DNA from 3 places in the Hydrogenophaga sp. L99 genome. Region 3 is predicted to be linked to each of the others. Evidence: predicted binding sites of a transcription regulator. Region 3 holds the regulator's gene; each other region holds the start of a gene.
The links. The regulator FNR, encoded in region 3, switches genes on or off when oxygen is low (the NO sensors DNR and NnrR bind a similar motif). The targets are predictions, from matches to a motif close to TTGATNNNNATCAA.
Positions count from the first base shown of each region.

Region 1 (7,960 bases), 790 kb from region 3:
GTGTGTACAAGACCCGGGAACGTATTCACCGTGACATGCTGATCCACGATTACTAGCGATTCCGACTTCACGCAGTCGAGTTGCAGACTGCGATCCGGACTACGACCGGCTTTGATGGATTGGCTCCCCCTCGCGGGTTTGCGACCCTTTGTACCGGCCATTGTATGACGTGTGTAGCCCCACCTATAAGGGCCATGAGGACTTGACGTCATCCCCACCTTCCTCCGGTTTGTCACCGGCAGTCTCACTAGAGTGCCCAACTGAATGTAGCAACTAATGACAAGGGTTGCGCTCGTTGCGGGACTTAACCCAACATCTCACGACACGAGCTGACGACAGCCATGCAGCACCTGTGTTATGGCTCTCTTTCGAGCACGAATCCATCTCTGGAAACTTCCATACATGTCAAAGGTGGGTAAGGTTTTTCGCGTTGCATCGAATTAAACCACATCATCCACCGCTTGTGCGGGTCCCCGTCAATTCCTTTGAGTTTCAACCTTGCGGCCGTACTCCCCAGGCGGTCAACTTCACGCGTTAGCTTCGTTACTGAGTCAGAAGAGACCCAACAACCAGTTGACATCGTTTAGGGCGTGGACTACCAGGGTATCTAATCCTGTTTGCTCCCCACGCTTTCGTGCATGAGCGTCAGTGCAGGCCCAGGGGATTGCCTTCGCCATCGGTGTTCCTCCGCATATCTACGCATTTCACTGCTACACGCGGAATTCCATCCCCCTCTGCCGCACTCCAGCTTTGCAGTCACAATCGCAATTCCCAGGTTGAGCCCGGGGATTTCACGACTGTCTTACAAAACCGCCTGCGCACGCTTTACGCCCAGTAATTCCGATTAACGCTTGCACCCTACGTATTACCGCGGCTGCTGGCACGTAGTTAGCCGGTGCTTATTCTTACGGTACCGTCATTAGCAAACTGTATTAGAGCTCGCCGTTTCGTTCCGTACAAAAGCAGTTTACAACCCGAAGGCCTTCTTCCTGCACGCGGCATTGCTGGATCAGGCTTGCGCCCATTGTCCAAAATTCCCCACTGCTGCCTCCCGTAGGAGTCTGGACCGTGTCTCAGTTCCAGTGTGGCTGGTCGTCCTCTCAGACCAGCTACAGATCGTCGGCTTGGTGAGCCTTTACCCCACCAACTACCTAATCTGACATCGGCCGCTCCAATCGCGCGAGGCCTTACGGTCCCCCGCTTTCATCCTTAGATCGTATGCGGTATTAGCGCAGCTTTCGCTGCGTTATCCCCCACGACTGGGCACGTTCCGATGCATTACTCACCCGTTCGCCACTCGTCAGCACCTTGCGGCCTGTTACCGTTCGACTTGCATGTGTAAAGCATGCCGCCAGCGTTCAATCTGAGCCAGGATCAAACTCTTTAGTTCGATCTTGAATTTACTCATAAAAACGCAAACGAAGTAAACTTCATTTCTATTTTCATGAACGTTTAAAGTCTTGCGACTTGGATTCCGAAGAATCCGTTTTCGCAATCGCCTTCAAACGCCCACGCTTATCGGCTGTATATTTTTAATGATCCAACAAACTCAGCAGCACTTGCCACCTCATCCGTCTTGCTTAGCTGCGATCAGCTGAGCCTCGTATTATGACACAGTTTTTGGTGTCTGGAAAAAGTATTTTAGGGTTTTTACCTAGAACACTCAGCCCACTTCGCCGACTTAGGTTGCCTGCCTTGCGGCGTTGCAGTGATCAGCGAAGCTTTACAGTATACATCGGTTTTTTCGCGGCGGTCAACAGCTTGGCTAAATTTTCTGACCATTTGCTGCTGCGGCTTTCGTTGCAAGGTTGGTTGCACCTTCATCCCAGCTTTTACTTCCGCCCCTTCCCCGTTGCGCCGCGGTCGGGCTGTGCCGGTTACACAGCGGTGCACGCGGTGACCTACGGGGAAGTTTTGTGAAGTGCAGGCGTCAATCCATGGCAACCGCCTCGCCGAACTCGAACACACCCGGGTTGCGAACGGGGTCCACGCCGACAGGTATCACCGACTTAGGCGGGTACTTGCCTTCCAGCAGCAACTTGGAAAGTGGGTTTTCTATGCGTTGTTGAATCGCCCGCTTGAGCGGTCGGGCACCGAACACGGGATCAAAACCTACTTTAGCAAGCTCATCCAGCGCTGCGGGAGCCACATCGAGGCGCAAGTCCATCTTCTGCAGGCGAGCCTGCAAAGCCTTCAGCTGAATGCCGGCTATGGAAGCGATATGCTGAGCATCGAGTGCATGGAACACCACTGTCTCGTCGATGCGGTTCAAGAACTCAGGCCGGAAATGCTCCTTGAGCTCTCCCCACACCGCTTCTTTCACATCGTCGTAGGGTTGACCCACCATGGCCTGGATCAGGTGCGAGCCAATGTTGCTCGTCATCACGATCACCGTGTTTTTGAAGTCCACGGTGCGCCCTTGCCCGTCGGTCAGACGTCCGTCGTCCAGAACTTGAAGCAGTACGTTGAACACATCCGGGTGGGCTTTCTCCACTTCGTCCAGCAGCAGCACGCTGTAAGGCTTACGGCGCACGGCTTCTGTCAGGTAGCCGCCCTCCTCGTAGCCTACATACCCGGGCGGCGCACCAATGAGGCGTGCCACCGAGTGTTTCTCCATAAATTCGCTCATATCGATGCGAATCAGGTGGTCTTCGCTATCAAACAGGAAGCCGGCGAGCGCCTTGCACAGCTCGGTTTTACCGACACCCGTTGGGCCTAAAAACAGAAACGAGCCCGTGGGTCGGTTCGGATCGGATAGTCCGGAGCGTGAGCGGCGGATCGCGTTGGCGACGGCGCCAATGGCTTCGTCTTGCCCCACCACACGCTGATGCAGCTTGTCTTCCATCACCAGCAGCTTGTCGCGCTCGCCCTGCATGAGTTTGGCCACGGGGATGCCGGTCGCGCGGGCCACGACTTCTGCAATCTCTTCAGCACCCACCTGGGTACGTAGCAGCTGCGGGCGGCCCGTACCGTCTTTGTTGGCGGCTTTCCCCGATTCCACAGCCTGCGCGTCTTTGAGGCGCTTTTCCAATTCGGGTAGCTTGCCGTATTGCAGCTCGGCCACTTTGTTGAAGTCACCCTTGTCGGTGAATGTCTTGATCTGGGAACGGATACGGTCCATCTCCTCCATCACGTCCTTGGAGCCCAGCGCCTGGGCTTTTTCAGCCTTCCAGATTTCGTCGTAGTCGGAGATTTCTTTCTCCAACCGGGCAATTTCTTCCGCAATCAGACCGAAGCGCTTTTGTGACGCCTCATCCTTCTCACGCCGCACGGCCTCGCGCTCAATTTGCAACTGAATCAAACGGCGGTCGAGTTTGTCCATCACCTCGGGCTTGGAGTCGAGTTCGATCTTGATCTTGCTGGCCGCCTCGTCGATGAGATCGATGGCCTTGTCAGGCAAAAAGCGATCGGTGATGTAGCGGTGGCTGAGCTCGGCAGCGGCCACGATGGCCGGGTCGGTGATCTGAACGCCGTGATGCACCTCATACTTCTCTTGCAAACCACGCAAGATGGCAATGGTGGCTTCCACACTGGGCTCGCCCACAATGATCTTCTGAAAGCGGCGCTCGAGTGCAGCATCTTTTTCAATGTATTTGCGGTACTCGTCGAGCGTGGTGGCACCCACGCAGTGCAGTTCTCCGCGGGCCAGCGCTGGCTTGAGCATGTTGCCCGCATCCATAGCCCCTTCGCCTTTGCCGGCTCCCACCATGGTGTGTAACTCGTCAATGAACACAATGGTCTGGCCTTCGTCTTTGGCCAACTCGTTGAGCACGGTTTTCAGGCGCTCTTCAAACTCACCACGGAACTTGGCCCCGGCCAGCAGCGCCGCCATGTCCAGGCTCAGCACGCGTTTGCCCTTGAGCGAATCAGGCACTTCGCCCGCCACGATGCGCTGGGCCAAGCCTTCAACAATGGCCGTTTTACCCACACCGGGCTCGCCGATCAGCACAGGGTTGTTCTTGGTCCGGCGTTGCAACACCTGGATGGCGCGGCGAATCTCGTCATCGCGGCCAATCACCGGGTCCAGCTTGCCCATGCGGGCGCGCTCGGTGAGGTCCATCGTGTATTTTTTAAGAGCCTCGCGCTGACCCTCGGCCTCGGGACTGTCCATGGACTGACCACCGCGTACGGCGATGATGGCCGATTCAAGGCTCTTGCGGTTCAGGCCGTTCTCATTCGAGATGCGCCCCAACTCCCCTTTGCTGTCGGCCACTGCAAGCAAAAAGAGTTCGCTAGCGATGAACTGGTCGCCGCGTTTGATGGCTTCTTTTTCGGTGGCTTGCAGCAATTTGGACAGCTCTTGCCCAACCTGCACTTGGTCTTGCCCCTGCACTTCCGGCAAGCGCGTCATCGCCGCCTCGGCGGCCTTGGTCAATCCAGGCACGTTGACACCCGCGCGCTGCAGCAAAGACTGCGGGCCATCGGCCTGACGCAGCATGGCCAGCAGCAGGTGAGCGGGCTCAATGTAAGCGTGGTCAGCGCCGAGCGCCAGTGTCTGGGCTTCGCTCAGGGCTTCTTGGAACTTGGTGGTGAGTTTGTCGAGTCGCATGGATCAGCACTCCGAATGTTTGTATTGGCTGGTATGTGGCGCTTGACGACCACTTTTCAAGACAAGCATGAAGCCTGATGCAGGCTGACCGCGCAGCCGTTGACGCAGATCAGCCAAGCACGTGCACGCCGTCCATTTTTGCGCCAATTCGAAAAAAGCAAGGTCTCAGCGCATCCGCGCAGGCTGCACCCGCGAGGGCCGTGCGTTTTCAGTCCGTTGTGCGCACACCCCACGCACGGTCGCGCGGGACACGCAAGGCGCAAACGGACACTCAAGCGTTGCGCGCTTCGATACCCCACTTGGCCAGCGCCGCGTCGTCGCTCACGCGTGCGTCCACCCATCGCGCACCCTCGGGCGTCTGTTCCTTCTTCCAGAACGGCGCCTGGGTCTTCAGGTAGTCCATCAGGAATTCGCAAGCCTGGAAGCTCTCGCCACGGTGGGCCGATGTCACGGCCACCAGCACAATTTGGTCCAGCGGCTGCAGCAAGCCCACGCGGTGAATCACGCGTGCACCGAAGATGTCGAAACGCCGGAAGGCTTCGTCGATCATGGCCTCAATGCTTTTTTCGGTCATGCCAGGGTAGTGCTCCAGCTCCATCGTGCTGATGCTCTGCCCGTCGTTGCGGTCACGCACGGTACCCATGAAACTGCACACGGCGCCCACGCGCTTGTCCTGCTCGCGCAACCGCTGCACCTCGGTGCTCAGGTCGAAGTCTTCGGTCTGGATGCTGACGCGCGGTGCCATGTTCAGCCTCCTGTGACGGGTGGGAAAAACCCCACTTCGGCGCCATCGATGAGCGCGGCCCCCTCGTCGCTCATGGTCTGGTTCAAGGCCACCCGCACCGCACGACCACGCGCCAGCGCTTCGGCGTAAGCACCACCGCGTGCAACCAACTCTTCACGCAGCGCGCCCAGGGTGGCTGCCTTGGTGTCAGCCGACTCGCTGCTGGCGCCGATGGCCTCTCGAATCGATGCGAAATAGCGAAGTTTGACAATCATGCGAGCAACTCTGCAAAAGAAAGATAGGGCACTGGATCACCATGGGCGATGGTGGCGCCGGCCGGGTTGTCCACCAGACCGTCACCCCACACGGCAGAAGTCAAAACCCCCGAACTCTGGTTGGGAAAGAGGTCCAACCCACCTTCGGCGTTGCGACACACGCGCAGAAATTCGCGGCGCTTGTCAGCACGGACCACCGTGAAGTGGGCCGGCAGCATCACGGGCTGCACACGAGGAACTTGCGCGCCTTGCAGCTTGAGTAAAAACGGCCTGACCAGCAACACAAAGGTCACAAAGCTCGACACCGGATTGCCAGGAAGGCCAATGAAATGGCAAGGCTGCGCAGCGCTGGCGCCCGCACCGGCGTCGCGGTTCACACGCCCGTAAGCAAACGGCTTGCCCGGTTTCATACCAATCTGCCACAGATCGAGGCTGCCGAGTTCCTGCACGGCCGGCTTGATGTGGTCTTCCTCACCCACCGAAACACCACCGCTGGTCAAGATCAGGTCGTGGTGGTCTGCTGCCGTTTTAAGTGCCGCCAGCGTGGCTTCGCGGCGGTCGGGCACGATGCCCAGATCACTCACCTCACAGCCCAGACGCCGCAACAACGCACGCAAGAAAAAGCGATTGGAGTTGTAAATGGCGCCAGGCTTCATGTCCTGCGGGGATACCTCACCCGGCATCACCAGTTCGTCGCCGGTTGAAAACAGCGCCACACGGGGCCGCGCGACCACCGGCACATGGGCCAAGCCCAGGCTGGCGGCCAAACCCAGGCTTGCCGGTGACAACCGCTCGCCGCGAGACAACACCACGGCACCACGCGTCACGTCTTCTCCGGCCCGGCGCACCCACTGGCCCGGCTGGGGCACGGCGTTGATGTGCACGCCATGGATGTTGCCACCCACATCTTGGGTGTCTTCCTGCATCACCACCGCGTCGGCACCTTCAGGCATGGGGGCGCCAGTAAAAATACGGGCGCAGGTGCCTGGGCGTAGCGGTTCTGCGGCATGGCCAGCGGCAATGCGCTGCGACACGGACAAGACCACCCCAGGGGCCGTGACGTCTGCACTGCGCACCGCATAACCGTCCATGGACGAGTTGTCGTTTGGCGGGACTTGCAGCGCAGAAACCAGGTCTTGCGCCAGCACGCGGCGATCGGCGTCAAAGGTAGCCACGTTTTCCGCGGCGCTGAGCGGCACCACGCGACCCAGCAAGCTGGCCAGTGCATCGTCCAGCGACATCAAAGGGGCTCGGGCTGCTGGCTTGTGAACGGTCATGGCGCGTAGATCTCTGGGCTGTAATCGAATCGATGGCCATTTTCGACCAACCAGGTCGCGACGTCATCTGGCTGGTTCAAATCCAGTACCGGTCGAGCGGTTGAGACGGGCAAGGCTGTCGGGCTGTCGGTTGCAATGGCTGCAATGAAAGGATCGTCGGGGTAGCGAGCGGGCTTGCCACTGGCCTCGCGCCAAATCTCAATCTTGTGCAAATCGCTTTCTTTGAAGCCTTCAACCAGCACCCAGTCCACACCGCCGTAAAGCTCGGCAATCAACTGGTGCACCTTGAGTTCGGCTGGCTGTTCAAACTCGCGCATCAGCACCAGTCGGTTAGGCGACGCCGCCACCACCTCAAAGGCACCGGCTTCGCGGTGGCGCCAGGTGTCTTTACCGGGGTGGTCAATGTCAAACTGGTGGTGGGCGTGCTTGACCACCGACACACGCAGGCCACGAAATTTAAGCGCCGGAATCAGCTGCTCAACCAGCGTGGTCTTGCCCGAACCCGAGTAACCCGCAAAGCCGACGACCTTCATGCGACGGGACAATGCTCGGCGACGTAGGCCTGCACGGCTGCGGTGTCTGCGGGCATGACACGCACGCGCTTGGGCAGGTCTTCAATACCGTTGAAACGGGCTGGCCGATCGGGCTGACGGCCCAGGGCTTCAACGATGGTTTCAGCGAACTTGATGGGCAGAGCCGTCTCCAGAACGATCATGGGCACGCCCGGTTGCAGGTGCTCCCGCGCCACCTTCACGCCATCGGCGGTGTGGGTGTCGATCATGATGTTGTAGCGCTCAAACGCGTCCTTGATCGTGGCCAGTCGATCGCTGTGCGAGCTCTTGCCACTGGCAAAACCGTAGCGACTGGCGGCCTCGGCAAACACCTTATCGGCACCCAGCTCAAAGCGCCCAGCTTTGTGCAGCGCATCGCCAAAGAGGGCTTTGACGCGGGCACCGTCTCGACCCAGCAAATCGAACACAAAGCGCTCAAAGTTGCTGGCCTTGGAGATGTCCATCGATGGACTGGAGGTCTCAAACGTGTCAGCACTCGCCCGCACGCGGTACACACCGGTGCGGAAGAACTCGTCCAGCACGTCGTTTTCATTGGTTGCCACCACCAGCGTCTGGATGGGCAG
Region 1 covers NZ_CM178972.1:1,037,653-1,045,612, reverse strand. Annotated here, with positions in the region: rRNA gene AC4QBL_RS05020 (16S ribosomal RNA) at 1-1,390, opposite strand, end outside; gene clpB (ATP-dependent chaperone ClpB) at 1,931-4,549, opposite strand; gene AC4QBL_RS05010 (molybdenum cofactor biosynthesis protein MoaE) at 4,821-5,294, opposite strand; gene moaD (molybdopterin converting factor subunit 1) at 5,297-5,548, opposite strand; gene AC4QBL_RS05000 (molybdopterin molybdotransferase MoeA) at 5,545-6,825, opposite strand; gene mobB (molybdopterin-guanine dinucleotide biosynthesis protein B) at 6,822-7,358, opposite strand; gene thrC (threonine synthase) at 7,355-7,960, opposite strand, start outside.
Region 1: a site for FNR is predicted at 4,649-4,662, ahead of clpB (ATP-dependent chaperone ClpB). Genes of this name have one in related genera too.

Region 2 (7,960 bases), 2.1 Mb from region 3:
CCAGCGGCGTGCACCGCTTTCGTCACGCGCTTCCAGCCATCGAGCTGCTCGGTGCCATACAGGCCGGGCACGTCGGCGTAGCCCTGGCCTTGCTGGGTGATGGCGGTGGCTTCGGTGATCAGCAGGCCGGCACTGGCGCGCTGCGCATAGTACTCGGCCATCAGCGGCGTCGGGATGGCGTCGGGCGCGCGGTTGCGGGTGAGCGGCGCCATGACGATGCGGTTGGCGAGGTGCAGGCCGCCGGCTTGTAGGGGGTCGAAAAGGGTGGTCATGGTTCAACAGAAAATGGAAACGAAGGGTACAGCCTACGGCCAAACCGGCGCGCCTGCCAGCAACCGCTGGACAAGGCCCGGGCGCGGGACGGTTTTGTGGCCGCCGCGCTGCACGCCCTGTGCTTCAGGTCTGCCAACGGATGCGTGAAGGCTTTGCAAGAGGTTCGCCTTTCTGTTGGATCGGCTGCCGTCCCGGTCACGAGGTCACGGGTTGACGATCCGCGAAAAGCAGGGGCGGCTAACGAAGGTGCGGCGGTGTGCGCATCTGCTCGGGCGTGGTGAAGTAGGCTGAAGACGCGCCCATGCGCGCGCGTGCCCGCTCCAGTTCGTGGCGCGCCACGCTGCGCAGGTGGACTTCGTCGGGCCCGTCGAGCAGGTGCAGGGCGCGGCCCCAGGTCCAGAACTGCGCCAGCGGCGTGTCGGGCGAGAGGCCCATGGCACCGAAGATCTGCATCGCGCGGTCCACCACGCGGGTCTGCAGGCCCGCGGCCACCACCTTGATCGCGGCCACCTGCGCGCGCAAGGCCGCGGGCTCGGTGCGCTCCGGGTGGTCGAGCAGCCAGGCGCAGCGCAGCACCAGCAGGCGCGCCTGGTCGATCTCGATGCGCGACCGTGCGATCCACTCCTGGACGTTGGCGTAGTCCGCCAGGTATTTGCCGAAGGTCTGGCGCTCCAGCGCGCGTTCGGTGGCGAGTGCCAGCGCCAGCTCGCACTGGCCGATGGTGCGCATGCAGTGGTGCACGCGGCCCGGCCCCAGCCGAGCCTGCGCCATCGCAAAGCCTTCGCCCCAGCCGCCGAGCAGGTGGTCGGCCGGCACGCGCACTTGGCGGAACACGATCTCGCCATGCCCCTCGGGCGCGTGGTGGTGCACCACGCTGATGTTGCGCACCACGTCCACGCCCGGCGTGTCCAGCGGCACCAGCACCATGCTGTGCTGGTGGTGCCGGGTCTCGGCCGCGGCGCTGTGATCGGGCGCGTTGCGCGCCATCACGATCAACAGCCTGCAATGCGGGTGCGCCACGCCGGTGATGAACCACTTGCGGCCGTTGAGCACGAGGTCGTCGCCCTCGCGCCGCACCGTGGTCTGCAGGTTGGTCGGGTCCGACGAGGCCACGTCGGGTTCGGACATGGCGAAGGCGGATCGGACCGTTCCATGGAGCAGCGGCGTGAGCCACTGCGTGCGCTGCGCGGATGTGGCGAAGCGGTGCAGCAGCTCCATGTTGCCGGTGTCGGGCGCGCTGCAGTTGAACACCTCGGCCGCCCAGTGCAGTTGGCCCATGGCCTCGGCCAGCGGCGCGTAGTCGAGGTTGCCCAGCCGGGTGCCGGGCTCGTCTTCGCGCAGCCCGGGCAGGAACAGGTTCCACAGCCCTTCCTCGCGCGCCAGGGTCTTCAGGTCTTCGAGGAAGGGTGGCGGGTAGTCCCCCTGCTGCACCGCCTGGTGCCAGGCCGCGTTGTGCGGCAGCAGGTAGGTGTGCATGAAGGTCTCCAGCTGCTGCTGGAGCGCCTGCGCCCGGGGGCTGTGATCGAAGTCCATGCCGGGATTCTTCAGGCTCAGCGCGGTCCTGTCAGAACGCGCGTGACAGCCGCACCCGGTTGACGCAGATCAAGCCGGTGAAAGGCCTGAAACGGCGTTGGAAGCTGCGTCGACCTTGCGTCAAATCAAACTACCTATGGTGTCTGGCGGGTATCTTGAACACCATAGGTAGTGTTTTTGATCCAGGAGGCGAGAGCTATGAAAGATGCGATGGTGGTCAGTCTTCCAAGGGAGGTGATCAAGCGTTCGGGCCTGCGCGAGGCCTTCGATGCCGACAAGATCCGGTCCGCGCTGGCGCGGGCCGGCCAGGCCAGCGGCGAGTTCGACGGCGCCGAAGCCGCGCTGTTGTGTGCCCAGGTGGTCAAGGTGCTGATCCACCGCTTCAAGGGTGCGCCGCCCGGCATCGAGCCGATCCAGGACGTGGTCGAACAGACGCTGATCGCGGCCAACCACCTCCAGACCGCGCGCGCCTACATCGTCTACCGCGAGCAGCACGCCACGCTGCGCGCCGACCAGCAGACGCTGGTGGATGTGGAATCGTCGATCAACGAGTACCTCACGCGCGCCGACTGGCGCGTGAACGCCAACGCCAACCAGGGTTATTCGCTGGGCGGGCTGATCCTGAACGTGGCCGGCAAGGTCACGGCCAACTACTGGCTTTCGCACGTCTACACGCCCGAGATCGGGCAGGCGCACCGCGAGGGCGACCTCCACATCCACGACCTCGACATGCTCAGCGGCTACTGCGCGGGCTGGTCGTTGCGCACCCTGCTCAACGAAGGCCTCAACGGCGTGCCGGGCAAGGTGGAGTCGGGGCCGCCGAAACACATGTCCTCGGCCGTGGGGCAGATCGTGAACTTCCTGGGCACGCTGCAGAACGAGTGGGCCGGCGCGCAGGCCTTCTCGTCGTTCGACACCTACATGGCGCCCTATGTGCGCCAGGACGGCATGGATTACGCGGCCGTGCGCCAGTGCATCCAGGAGCTGATCTACAACCTCAACGTGCCCTCGCGCTGGGGCACGCAGACGCCCTTCACCAACCTCACCTTCGACTGGGTCTGCCCCGACGACCTGCGCGAGCAGGTGCCGGTGATCGCCGGGCAGGAAATGCCGTTCTGCTACGGCGATCTGCAGGCCGAGATGGACCTGATCAACCGCGCCTACATCGAGGTGATGACCGAGGGCGACGCCAAGGGGCGGGTCTTCACCTTCCCCATCCCCACCTACAACATCACGCCCGATTTCCCCTGGGAGAGCGAGAACGCGCGGCGCCTGTTCGACATGACGGCCAAGTACGGCCTGCCGTACTTCCAGAACTTCATCAACTCCGAGCTGCAGCCGAACATGGTGCGCTCCATGTGCTGTCGCCTGCAGCTTGATCTGCGCGAGCTGCTCAAGCGCGGCAACGGCCTGTTCGGCAGCGCCGAGCAGACCGGCAGCCTGGGCGTGGTCACGGTGAACTGCGCGCGCCTGGGGCATGTGCACGCGGGCGACGAGGCCGGCCTGCTGGCCGCGCTCGACCGCCTGCTGGCGTTGGGCCAACAGAGCCTGGAGACCAAGCGCAAGCTGATCCAGCGCCTGATGGACCAGGGCCTGTTCCCGTACACCAAACGCTACCTGGGCACGCTGCGCAACCACTTCAGCACCCTGGGCGTGAACGGCATCAACGAGATGGTGCGCAACTTCACCGGCGACGCGCACGACATCACCACCGACGACGGCCACGCCTTCGCGCTGCGCTTCCTCGACCACGTGCGCGAACGCATCGTGGCCTTCCAGGAGGAGACCGGCCACCTGTACAACCTGGAGGCCACGCCCGCGGAGGGCACCACCTACCGCTTCGCCCGCGAAGACCGCAAGCGCTGGCCCGCGATCCTGCAGGCCGGCACGCCCGAGCAGCCCTACTACACCAACTCTTCGCAGCTGCCCGTGGGCTTCACCGACGACCCGTTCGAGGCGCTGGAGCGCCAGGCCCCGCTGCAGCGCAAGTACACCGGCGGCACCGTGCTGCACCTGTACATGGGTGAACGCCTGACCAGCGGCGAGGCCTGCCGCGCGCTGGTGCAGCGCGCGCTGACGAACTTCCGCCTGCCCTACATCACCGTCACCCCCACCTTCTCCATCTGCCCCACCCACGGCTACCTCGCGGGCGAGCACCCGTTCTGTCCGGTCTGCGACGCTGAGAAGCTGGCCGCCAAACGCCAGCTGCAGGCCGCTTGATGCCCCGTCTTTCAACCACCCCAAAAGGAAACACCCATGAACACATCCACCCCATCGGCCGTCAGGTCAACGGCCGCTGACATGTCCCTGCGCGACGACGAACGCCAGCCCTGCGAGGTCTGGACCCGCGTCATGGGCTACCACCGGCCGGTCAGCAGCTTCAACCGGGGCAAACAGGGCGAACATGCCGAACGCCGATTCTTTGCCGAGCCGGCCGACCGCGCCTGAGGTCGCGGGCACCGCCGCACCACCACCCGCGACCCGTGGTGCGCAGGCGCTGCGCATCGGCGGACTCACGCGGCTGACCGGGGTTGATTTCCCGGGCCGGCTGGCGGCGGTGGTGTTCCTGCAGGGCTGTCCGTGGCGCTGCGTGTACTGCCACAACCCGGGGCTGCTCGACGCCGCGGTTCCGGGGGCCCTGTCGTGGCAGGCGGTGCACGGCTTCCTGCGGCAGCGCCGCGGGCTGCTCGACGGCGTGGTGTTCTCGGGCGGCGAGCCCACGCTGCAGGCGGCGCTGGGCCCGGCCCTGGCCGAGGTGCGCGCGCTCGGTTTTGCCACCGGCCTGCACACCGGCGGCATGTACCCCGAGCGACTGCAGCGGGTGTTGCCGCAGCTGGACTGGGTCGGGCTGGACATCAAGGCGCCGCAACACCGCCACGACCAGGTCACCGGCACACGCGGCGGCGGCGCGCGCGCGGCACGCAGCCTGCGCCTGCTGCAGCACAGCGGGGTGGCGCTGGAGTGCCGCACCACCTGGCACGCCGGCCTGTTCGGGCGGGATGACCTGTTCCGCCTGGCCGACGCGTTGGCCGCGCAGGCGGTGTCGCACTGGGTGCTGCAGACCTGCCGCAGCCCGGGCCTGGCTGCCCCGGTGCTCGACGCGGAGGACCTGGCCGCCCTGGCCGCGCGGTTTGCCCGGTTCGAATGCCGCTGAAGCGCCGCCCTGGCGGGTGGCTCAGCCCAGCACGACCCAGTGGTTGTCGGGCGTCATGGCGCCGGGCCAGGCCAGCATGGCCGGTGGCAGGGCCGGGTGCCAGAAGCCGACCCCGCGGCTCGCGCCCATCAGCACCCCGCCGCTTCCCGGCCAGGGCGCCAGCGCGCAGGGTTCGGTGAGCCGTGCGATGGTGGTCCAGCGGTCCGGTGCGTCGGGGTGCCAGAGCAGGCCTTCGTGGCTGCGCTGGCCGCTCACGATGAAGCCACCACCGGGACCGGGCGCGATGTCGCCCGCGTAGCCATTCCCGGCGATGCCGCGGCTGGCCAGCCGCAGGTCCTGCCCGTCCCAGAGCGCCAGCACGGGCGCGTCGCGGCGCTGGGCGGCCTCGTCGTGTTCGGCCTGCAGCGCGATGCCCAGCAGCGGCGCGCGCGCCGGTGTGCCGTCGCCGGGGCCCACCGGCAGGCCCCAGGCCACATGGCGCAGGCTCAGGCGCGGGTCGCCCAGCCGCCACTGACCCAGCAGCGCGCCGCTCCGCGGCTCCAGCCGCACCAGCGACGGGTCCATGGCCTCCAGCCGGGTTTTCTGGCCGCTGGCGGTGCGCGGAATGCCCCCGTTGACGACCAGCAGCGCCCCGCCAGCGTCCAGTGCCATGTGGTGCGGGTCCAGGCCGTGGCTGGGCCATTGCGCGACCCGTTGCAGCGTGCGGTGGTCGCGCACACCGATCCAGCCACGGCCGTCGCGGGTGTCGGTTTCGGTGGTGTAGAGCCACTGCCCGTCGGCGCTCGCCAGCACGTGGCCACCCAGGGTGCGGTGCGGGGTTTCGGCGTCGATCAGGTGCCGGGTCTGCAGCTCACCCAGTGGGTCGCAGCGCAGCAGCCAGCGGCCGGGCCGGGTGGCGACGGCGAGGAAACCGCCGCCGGGCTCGGGCAGCAGACCGTGGGCACGCCCCTGCACCGGCAGGTGGGCGGCCACGCGCACCTCGCGCGCAGCCCAGTCGAGTTCAAGCACACCCACCTGGTCGCAGTCGCGGCCGCAGTCGGGGGTGTTGCCGTGGCTGCGCCAGGCGGCGGCCAGGCGCACCCGGGATGGCAGGGGTGGGGCCCCGATGATGTCGGAAGGGGCGGTGTCGCTTTGCGCCAGGGTCGGGGCGCTGACGGCGCCCGAGGCCAGCAGCCAGGCGGTGTGGCGCAGCAGGGTGCGGCGGTGCAGGTCGGTGCTCATGGAGGCAGGCAGAAGTGAGGGGAGGGGCCGGACAACAGCGTCCGTGAGCATCTTGGTCATGGGCTCCGGCCGGAACCTTGATGTGGGTCAATTGAATGATATTGATTCTTGTTTAGCATCGCCCTGCATTCAGCCATCGGGCTGTCTCACCACCTTAAGGATCACCACATGAACCACCCGTTGCTCGCGATCGCCCTGGCGGGCGCTGTCCTGTTCTCCCTGCCGTCCCATGCCAAGGAATTCCCGATCGGCACGCCGCACAAGGTGGCCGGCATGGAGATCGCCGCGGTCTACCTGGCACCGGTCAAGATGGAGCCCGAGGGCATGATGCGCAAGGCCGAGGCCTCGGACATCCACCTGGAAGCCGACATCCACGCGCTCAAGGACCACCCGAACGGCTTCGAGGAAGGGGCCTGGATGCCCCACCTCAGCATTCATTTCGAGCTGGTCAAGCTGGGCACGACCGAGAAGGTCAGCGGCCACTTCATGCCCATGGTGGCCTCCGACGGCCCGCACTACGGCGACAACGTCAAGCTGATGGGTCCCGGCAAATACAAGCTGACCCTGCGCATCAGCCCGCCCGGCGGCCACGCGGCGCATTTTGGCCGCCACACCGACAAGGAAACCGGCGTCGGCCCGTGGTTCAAGCCCTTCGACGTGAGCTACGAGTTCACTTTTGCGGGCACGGGCAAGAAAGGCGGGTACTGATGCACCCCCCGCGCCGCTTCGCGTCACCCCCCTCAAGGGGGGCGATGCCAGTGGCCCGGCGAAGCCGGTTCCACGGCATCCTGGGGGGAGGCACGCGCTCCGGGAATGTTGCGAACGCCAGGAACACCGGGAATGGCCGTGGTGCCTCGCTGCTGGCGGCGTTGCTGATGGGGTCGGCCCTGGGTCTGGCGCAGGCGGGCGACATGCCGACCTACCGGCTCACGGCGCGGGAGGGGCGGTTCGAGCCGGCGGAGCTGGCGGTGCCGCAGGGGGCGAAGTTCCGGCTGGAGATCACGAATGCCGGGCGCGATCCGGTGGAGTTCGAGAGCCTGGAGCTGCGCAAGGAAAAGGTGCTGGCGCCGGGCGTGACCTCGTCGCTGGTGTTCCGTCCGCTGGACGCGGGCCGCTACCGCTTCTTCGACGACTTTCACCAGACCACGGGGCAGGGCGCCATCGTGGCGCGCTGACACCCACAGGAGCACGCCATGGGCGAGGTCATCTTCATCACCTGGCGCGAAAGCGTGGAAGCGCTGCTGGTGGTCGGCATCCTGCACGCCTGGCTCAGCGAGCGCCCCGACCGGGCCTGGGGCCTGCGCTGGCTCTGGGCGGGCGTGGCGCTGGGCCTGGCCGCCGCGCTCGGGCTGGCGCTGCTCATGCTGGGTGCGGCCAGCGTGCTGGACGGCGAGTCCGGTGAATGGTTCCAGGCCGCGATGGTGCTGAGCGCGGCGGCGCTGATCCTGCAGATGGTGTGGTGGATGCGCCGCCATGGGCGCGCCCTGCGCCAGGACCTCGAACAGCAGGCCGCGGGCCAGCTCGCGCGTGCCAGCGGCTGGGGCATCGCGCTGCTGGCGGCGCTGGCCATCGCGCGCGAGGGCAGCGAAACCGTGATCTTTCTCTACGGCGTGGCGGGCCGGCACACCGGCGCCGGCCAGCTGGGTTTCGCCGCCTCGGCGCTGCTGGGCCTGGGGCTGGCGCTGGCGAGCTTCTGGCTGCTGCGGTCGGGCCGGCGCTGGCTGTCGTGGCGCCGCTTCTTCCAGATCAGCGAGGCCCTGCTGCTGTTGCTCGCCGCGT
Region 2 covers NZ_CM178972.1:3,947,705-3,955,664, forward strand. Annotated here, with positions in the region: gene AC4QBL_RS18910 (alkene reductase) at 1-272, opposite strand, end outside; gene AC4QBL_RS18915 (acyl-CoA dehydrogenase family protein) at 511-1,806, opposite strand; gene AC4QBL_RS18920 (ribonucleoside triphosphate reductase) at 2,005-4,026, shown strand; gene nrdD (anaerobic ribonucleoside-triphosphate reductase) at 4,063-4,254, shown strand; gene AC4QBL_RS18930 (anaerobic ribonucleoside-triphosphate reductase activating protein) at 4,211-4,960, shown strand; gene AC4QBL_RS18935 (DUF1513 domain-containing protein) at 4,982-6,181, opposite strand; gene AC4QBL_RS18940 (iron transporter) at 6,350-6,889, shown strand; gene AC4QBL_RS18945 (cupredoxin domain-containing protein) at 7,057-7,356, shown strand; gene AC4QBL_RS18950 (FTR1 family iron permease) at 7,375-7,960, shown strand, end outside.
Region 2: a site for FNR is predicted at 1,866-1,879, ahead of AC4QBL_RS18920 (ribonucleoside triphosphate reductase). Genes of this name have one in related genera too.

Region 3 (7,960 bases):
AGGCACACCGGTCTCGCACCACACCAGGTCGGCGTAGGGGGCGTAGGCCACGCCACGGCTGATGGACTGCTCCAGGCCGTTCTTGACGCGGTAGAAACCTTCTTGCGTGCGCTCGCCGGTCAGGAAGGGCTTGTCGTTGGCGTCGTGGTCGCTGGTGATCAGGTTGGCGGCTTCGGCGTCGGTACGGGCCAGCACGATGGTGGAGACACCCATGACGTCAGCGGCAAAACGGGCTGCGATCAGCTTTTCGCAAGCTTCTTGCGTGGGCACCAGCACCTTGCCACCCATGTGACCGCACTTCTTCACGGCGGCCAACTGGTCTTCAAAGTGAACGCCGGCGGCACCGGAAGCGATCATGTTCTTCATCAGTTCGAACGCGTTGAGCACGCCGCCGAAACCGGCTTCTGCATCGGCCACGATCGGCAGGAAGTAGTCCACAAACTCGGGCGAACCTGGCTCGATACCGCGGCCCCACTGAATTTCATCAGCGCGCTTAAAGGTGTTGTTGATGCGGCGCACCATGGTGGGCACCGAATCGTAGGCGTACAGCGACTGGTCGGGGTACATGGTCTCGGAAGTGTTGCCATCAGCGGCGACTTGCCAGCCCGACAGGTACACAGCCTCCAAGCCGGCCTTGGCCTGCTGCATGGCCTGACCGGCGGTGATGGCACCAAATGCGTTCACGTAGCCTTTTTTGGCGCCGCCGTTGACCTTGGCCCACAGCTTTTCAGCGCCGTTTTTGGCCAGCGTGTATTCAGGCTGCATGCTGCCGCGCAGACGCACCACGTCGGCGGCGGTGTAGCCGCGCTTGACGCCCTTCCAGCGGGGGTTGGTGGCCCAGTCTTTTTCGAGGGCTTCGATCTGTTGCTGGCGGGTCAGTGTTTGGGACATGAAACTACTCCGTGAGGTTGAGAAAACAGGTTCGGCCACTTGGCTTGCAAGGACAGTGCCGATGAACAGACTTTAAGTCTTATAGAAGAGTTTGAAAAGCTCTTATGTCTTATACAAGACAAATATTTTATCGTTTAAATTCAATGCACTTCCTATGATATTTCTCAATATGGGAATTTGTTTCCCGTAATGAGAAATATTCTTGCATTGCAGCATTTTTATTTTCCACATTATGAAGATCGATGCCCTCATCGTGGGAAACGGCTGTGGGGTGATCCCTACATGTCTGGGTCCGAACCACGCCAACGCACAACTTCGGTGCTTTGGATGAATCAGGCATGATCCGCAGCCATGCAAATCCAATCCATTCGAAAAGGTGCGCCATGAACCGATGGTGGGCGTACGCCAGCCTGGGCCTGAGCATGGCATTGGTGGGAAGTTATGTGGCGCTATCCAAGCCACTGGTGTTGGTGTTTCCCGTGTTTTTGCTGGCCTGGATGCGCTTTGGCATTGGTGGTCTGGCCATGTGGCGGTGGATGCGCAAGCCCGCCGACGAGGCCCCCATATCAAGCCACACACGCCGCCTGTTGTTTCTGGAGTCGTTCCTGGGCAACTTCCTGTTTTCGATCTGCATGCTGTTTGGGGTAAGCATGACCACCGCTGTGGCCGCGGGCGTGGTCATGTCGTCCATACCTGCCGTGGTGGCTGTGCTCAGCTGGTTGTTTCTGCGCGAGCGCATCGGCTGGCGCAGTGCGGCTGGCATTGCTTGTGCGGCCATCGGCATCGGGCTGTTTTCCTTGCAGAAAGCAGACCCGGCCATGCCGGTGCTGGCTGATACGAGTGGCCCCTTCGGCATCAGCCGCAGCCTGCTAGGCAATCTGCTGGTGTTTGCAGCGGTGGTTTGTGAGGCCGCCTACGTGGTCATTGGCAAGCGCTTGACCGATGGTCTGAGTCCCAAGCGCATTTCGGCCATCATCAACCTATGGGGCTTTGCCCTTGTCACGCCGTTTGGGGTGTGGGCTGCATGGCAGTTTGACTTTGGTGCGGTCCAGGCACCCGTTTGGGGCCTGCTGGTTTTTTACGGTTTGGCCGCCAGCATGTGGACCGTGTGGCTTTGGATGACCGGCCTGAAGACAGTGCCCGCATCACAAGCCGGCGTGTTCACGGTGATGCTGCCGGTGAGCGCTGCCGCCATTGGCGTGCTGTTCATGGGCGAACGGCTCACAGGCTTGCAAGTGGTGGCGTTTGGCATTGCGCTGCTGGGCCTGGTGCTGGCCACCCTGCCCGGCCGGCGTGCCCGTGCCGGCTGAGGCCCCATTCAGCGACAAAGATCAGGCACACCAGAGCCCGGTGGGGTTGGTGATGCCCATCCACAGGGCCCAGCCCGACGTGGCTGCCAGTGCCAGACCGGCAAGGCGAATGCCCCACGCACCTGAGCGGCCACCGCGCAACCGCAACAGCAGCCAAGGACCTGCGGTAAGCGATATGGATGTGCCGATGGAGAACAGCGCCATGATGGCAGCGCCCTCTGCTGCATTGGCCGACAGGGACGCCACCAACAAGGCCGAATACAGCAAGCCACAAGGCATGAGTGCCCATGCAGCACCCAACACCACAGGTGCGCGCTGTCCCAGTGAGGCCATCACAGGACGGGCCTTTCGCCAAATCGATTGACCGAGGTTTTCAATCCAGGCGGGCTGGCGGGCCTGCCAGATCAGCACGGCACCGAGCAAAAGAGCGGCCACATGGAACATTGTCCACACAGGGCGCAGCACCGCGGTGTTGGTGCCCAACCAGGCCAGGCCTTGCACCGAGCCGGCGGCAAAGGCGCCGAAGAGTGCGTAGCCCAGCATGCGGCTGAACTGGAAGGTCCACAGCGCGCGGGTGCTGCGCTCACCCGCCGCACGGCTGATGCCCGCGCAAGCCGCGCCGCACATAGCCACGCAGTGGGGCCCGCCCGCGAGGCCCATGAACAGGGCCGTGATCGCCATTGAAGTCTGCATAAGTCACTGTAGCGCAGGCCGGGCACGGGCAACGCCTGCGCCCGCGGTATCCCGCTGAACGCTCAGATGATTTTCGAAAAACGCGCCCGGTCCAGGTCAACCTGCAGGTTCTTGTCAAACACCATAGCGATGGCACGCACGAGAAACCAACCTGTAGCCGTGACCTCGACGCCCGTGTCATCCATGGTGACCAACCCGCTCTCTACAAAGCCGGACAGCACTTCCAGCTCACGCGCGAAGTAGGACTTGAAATCGATCAGGTGGCCGAGCTCGATGGATTCGTATTGCAACTGGCCTTGGCACATGAGCGACATGATGACGGAGCGTCGCAACAGGTCATCCCGCGTCAAAGCCAGGCCGCGCACGATAGGCAGACGCCCCTGGTCCAGCGCGTCGTAGTACTCGTCCAGCGTTTTGGCGTTCTGGCTGTAGGTGGCGCCAATGCGTCCGATGGCCGAAACGCCCAGAGCGATCAAATCGCAATCGGGCTGGGTGCTGTAGCCCTGAAAGTTGCGGTGCAGACGGCCTTGGCGCTTGGCCACGGCCAGCGCATCGGTGGGCAAAGCAAAGTGGTCCATGCCCACATACACATACCCCGCGTCCATGAACGCGTCCAGCGAGGCCGACAGCATGGCCAGCTTGTCGCCGCCGCTGGGCAGTTCGGCAGAGATGATGCGGCGCTGTGGCTTGAACCGCGAAGGCAGATGGGCGTAGGCATACAGCGCAATGCGGTCCGGACGCAACTCGTTGACCTGGGCCAAGGTGCGCGCAAAAGATTCCGGGGTTTGCAGGGGCAAACCGTAGATGAGGTCCACATTGACCGACTCAAACCCGATCTTGCGGGCGGTTTCTACCAAGGCAAAAACCTGTTCAGCGGGTTGTACCCGGTGCACCGCTTTTTGCACCGCCGGATCGAAATCCTGCACACCAAAGCTCAAGCGGTTGAAGCCCAGTCTGGCCAACGTCTGCAGCCGCTGGTCGGTCACCGTGCGAGGGTCCACTTCAATCGAATACTCACCACCCGGCACCAGCGTGAAATTGCGCCGGATCATCGACATCAGGTCTTCCAGCTCGGCATCGGACAGAAAAGTGGGGGTACCGCCGCCCAGGTGCAGCTGCGACACGCTGTGACCTTGCCCGAAGTGCTGCACCTGCAGCTCCACCTCACGAGACAGATAGCGCAGGTATTCGGCTGCACGTTCGTGGTGCTTCGTGATCACCTTGTTGCAGGCGCAGTAGTAGCAGACCGACTCACAAAACGGAATGTGCACATACAGCGACAGCGGCAGCGCCATGGAACCCACTCGGCGCTGCTCCAGCGCTTGTATATAGTCTTGCTCCGCGAAAGCTTCGACGAATCGGTCTGCCGTCGGGTACGAGGTGTAACGAGGCCCAGGAATGTCGAATCGCTTGAGCAACTCGTTGGAAATAGCATGACTCACAAACAGTTCTCCAGTTCTGAGGGCTGAATGTGCCGCATGAGCGCGCCAGCGCCTTTGATCTTGATCAAGGCCTCGGTCGGACCGGGGGTTGTCCCCAGGATTGCCCCCAGACTCCAAACCGGCCTTTTCTCGACAGTGCTCGGGCCGATGCGTTAAGCTAACCCCGCACTCCTGGAAAAATTATGGACATTCAAAGCATCAAAGTCGCCTGCTCAAGCTGCAACCTGCGGGAGTTGTGCCTGCCCATGGGTCTGAACAGTGAAGAGATAGACAAGCTCGACGCGGTGATTTCCACACGCCGCCGCATCAAGCGCGGCTCCGCGCTCTTCAACACGGGCGACAAGTTCACGTCGCTATTTGCCGTGCGTTCTGGTTTTTTTAAAACCTGCGTTACGACCGCAGACGGCCGTGACCAGGTGACCGGCTTTCAGATGACGGGAGAAATCATCGGTCTGGACGGCATCGTCAGCGACCACCACTCGTGCGACGCGATTGCACTGGAGGATGCCGAGGTGTGCGTGATGCCTTTTGACCAGGTGGAAGAGCTTTCACGCGAATTCACCACCCTGCAACACCACGTCCACAAGATCATGAGCCGCGAGATCGTGCGCGACCACTCGGTGATGCTGCTGCTGGGCAGCATGCGCGCCGAAGAACGGCTGGCGGCTTTCTTGCTCAATCTGGTCCAGCGGCTTCATGCCCGCGGGTTCTCACAGTCCGAGCTGATTTTGCGCATGACCCGCGAAGAGATCGGCAGCTACCTGGGTATGAAGCTCGAAACGGTGAGCCGCACTTTCTCCAAGTTCGTTGACGACGGCATTATCGAAGTGAAACAGCGCTATGTTCACATCAAGAGCACCGAAGGGCTCAAGCAGATCGTGAATCCGCAAACTTGCCGCTGAATCCACCGCGACACCCAACGAAAACCTGGGCGAATGCCCAACAAAAAAACCCCGGACAGGCGCATACGCCTCTCCGGGGTTTTTTGTTGGCGCTGAAGGCGCTAGCCGTTTCAGCCGCAGCGACCGTTCTTGGCGCAGTCGGTTGGTCGCTCGTCTGCGGGTATCGGGCAACGGTTCACCTCAAATGGCGACACGGCGAGCAAAGTTGTCAAGGCGCTGGAAACCATGGTTGCACCCCAGAACACAAAGAACGCGAGGGTGTAAACCGCTTCCCGCGACAGGGCCAGAGGAGAGCCAAACCAATGCAGATCGCTGGGATCGACAAAAGCAAACACCACCATTTCCAGCACCGCGGCCACCAAAAAAGCAGGCCATGCTATCCACATCAAACGCTGTGTCCACATCGGTGCGGCTCCTCTTCCATATCTGTTTTTGTTAAAGCGACAAGCACCCGGGTACAGCTGCACCGGTAGCCAGGCTGGCCATTATTTTTCAGAGGGCACCAAAGGTGAAGCCGCATGGTTTCGACCCTGATTGGCTGGCTGCACAGCCATCAGCGCATCGATCCTTGCTTGCCCCTCCAGTGCCAGTGCCGCCCTGCGCTCTCGCTCGTAGACCTCCTTGTCAAGCACCGGATCCTGGTCCATCGACGAAATGACCACCATGGTGCTGGTCGCTATCACCCCACACAACAGAAGAGCCGGCACGAACACCACATGTGGAATTCTCCACCAGGGGGTATTTTCATGGCTTGGGGGCTGGGTCAAGGGCGCGTTGCTCATGTTGTAGCTCCGAAATGGGAATGTCAAATGGCGCTGAATGTCGTCAGCGCGGGACCAGGAAGGCAGCTTTCTCGGAAACCTCGACTGGCTCGTCACCAACCGAGCGGATGCCGAACTGGATGGGGTGCGAGCCCGGGTTTGCAGCATCCGGCGGTATCTGAACCCGAATCACGGCCGAGCGGACCTCAGTGGGCAACACCTCGACTTCGTTTTCCGAAGCAATGGTGACACCCGGCAGGCCGGACACCGTGATGACGTAGCGCTGTGTGGATTCGGTGGCGTTCATGATTTGCAGCCGGAAGACGTTTTCAATGCGTCCTTGCTCCACCATGCGGGCCAATGCGCCCCGGTCGCGGATCACGTCCACCTTGAGCGGCTTGCGCATGAACAAGCTGACCATCACAGCCAGGGTGATGGCCACCAGGATACCGGTGTAAACCAGCACCCTGGGTCTGAACGCTCGCTTGATCATTTGAGCCGTGGTCCAGCCCTGAGCAACCCCGTTCTCGGTGGAGTACTTGATCAGGCCGCGCGGATAACCCACCTTGTCCATGACCTCGTCACACACGTCAATACAGGCACCGCAGCCGATGCATTCGTATTGCAGACCCTTGCGAATGTCGATACCGGTGGGGCAGACCTGGACGCAGAGCGTGCAGTCAACGCAAGAACCCAACCCCAGCGCCAAGGGATCGGCCTTTTTCGATCGCGGACCGCGGGGCTCACCACGCTTTTCGTCGTAGGTGACGATCATGGTGTCTTTGTCAAACATCGCGCTCTGGAAACGCGCGTAGGGGCACATGTACTTGCAGACCTGCTCGCGCATGAACCCTGCGTTGCCGTAGGTGGCAAAGCCGTAGAAAAATACCCAGAAGGTTTGCCAAGGGCCCAAAGACGCGGCCAGCGACAAGGCAGCCAGATCGCGGATGGGCGTGAAATAGCCTACGAAGGTGAAGCCTGTCCAGAGCGCAAAAGCAATCCACAAGGCGTGCTTAAGCCACTTTTTGCCCAGCTTTTGCGCGGAAAAATCAGCCTGATCCAAGCGCATACGGGCCGAGCGATCGCCCTCGACCTTTTTTTCGATCCAGAGAAAAATTTCGGTGTAGACCGTTTGTGGACACGCGTAACCACACCAGAGGCGACCCGCCACGGCCGTGAACAAGAACAGGGCCAGCGCAGAAATGACCAACAGCCCGGTCAGGTAAATGAAGTCCTGCGGGTACAGCACCAAGCTGAAGATGTAGAAGCGACGGGCTTCCAGGTCAAAAAGAACCGCTTGACGAGCGTTCCACTCCAGCCAGGGCAAGCCGTAAAACACAATTTGTGTGATCCAGACCGTGATCCAGCGCCAGTTTGAGAACATCCCCGATACAGAGCGCGGGTAGATCTTTTGCCTCGCGGCATACAAAGAAACCATCTCCTCATCGTCGTCTTTAGCGCCCCGAGGGGACACAGCAACGATGGGAATGATGGGCTTGCTGGCGTTGCTGTCTGGTGTGTCGGAACTCACGAGGAACCCGGAAAGGAAGGCAAAAAAGTAAGGGCGGCGGTCATCACAACCGCCGCGGTCTCAGGGGCACAGAGTGCTTAATTGGCCGGCTTGTTGGACATGCCCCAGACGTAGCCGCTGAGGACGTGGATCTGGGCCTCGTTGAGCAACACCGACTGTCCGGGCATCTGGTTATTGATACCGTTGTTGACGGCGCGAATGATGGCTTCTTCGCCCCAGCCGTGCAGCCATACACCGTCGGTCAGGTTGGGTGCACCCAGGGCGGTGTTGCCCTTGGCGTCCATGCCGTGGCAAGCGGCGCACGAACCAAAATTGCTCCTGCCCTGGGAGGCGCGCACGCTGTCGTGCGGACTGCCCGACAGGCTGAGCACATAGTGAGCCAGATTGCGGACGTCTTCAGGAGAGCCCACAGCAGCGCCCAAGGGCGGCA
Region 3 covers NZ_CM178972.1:1,824,620-1,832,579, forward strand. Annotated here, with positions in the region: gene aceA (isocitrate lyase) at 1-891, opposite strand, end outside; gene AC4QBL_RS08730 (DMT family transporter) at 1,275-2,201, shown strand; gene AC4QBL_RS08735 (sulfite exporter TauE/SafE family protein) at 2,223-2,882, opposite strand; gene hemN (oxygen-independent coproporphyrinogen III oxidase) at 2,957-4,336, opposite strand; gene fnr (fumarate/nitrate reduction transcriptional regulator Fnr) at 4,519-5,238, shown strand; gene AC4QBL_RS08750 (hypothetical protein) at 5,349-5,642, opposite strand; gene AC4QBL_RS08755 (hypothetical protein) at 5,724-6,020, opposite strand; gene ccoG (cytochrome c oxidase accessory protein CcoG) at 6,064-7,437, opposite strand; gene ccoP (cytochrome-c oxidase, cbb3-type subunit III) at 7,608-7,960, opposite strand, start outside.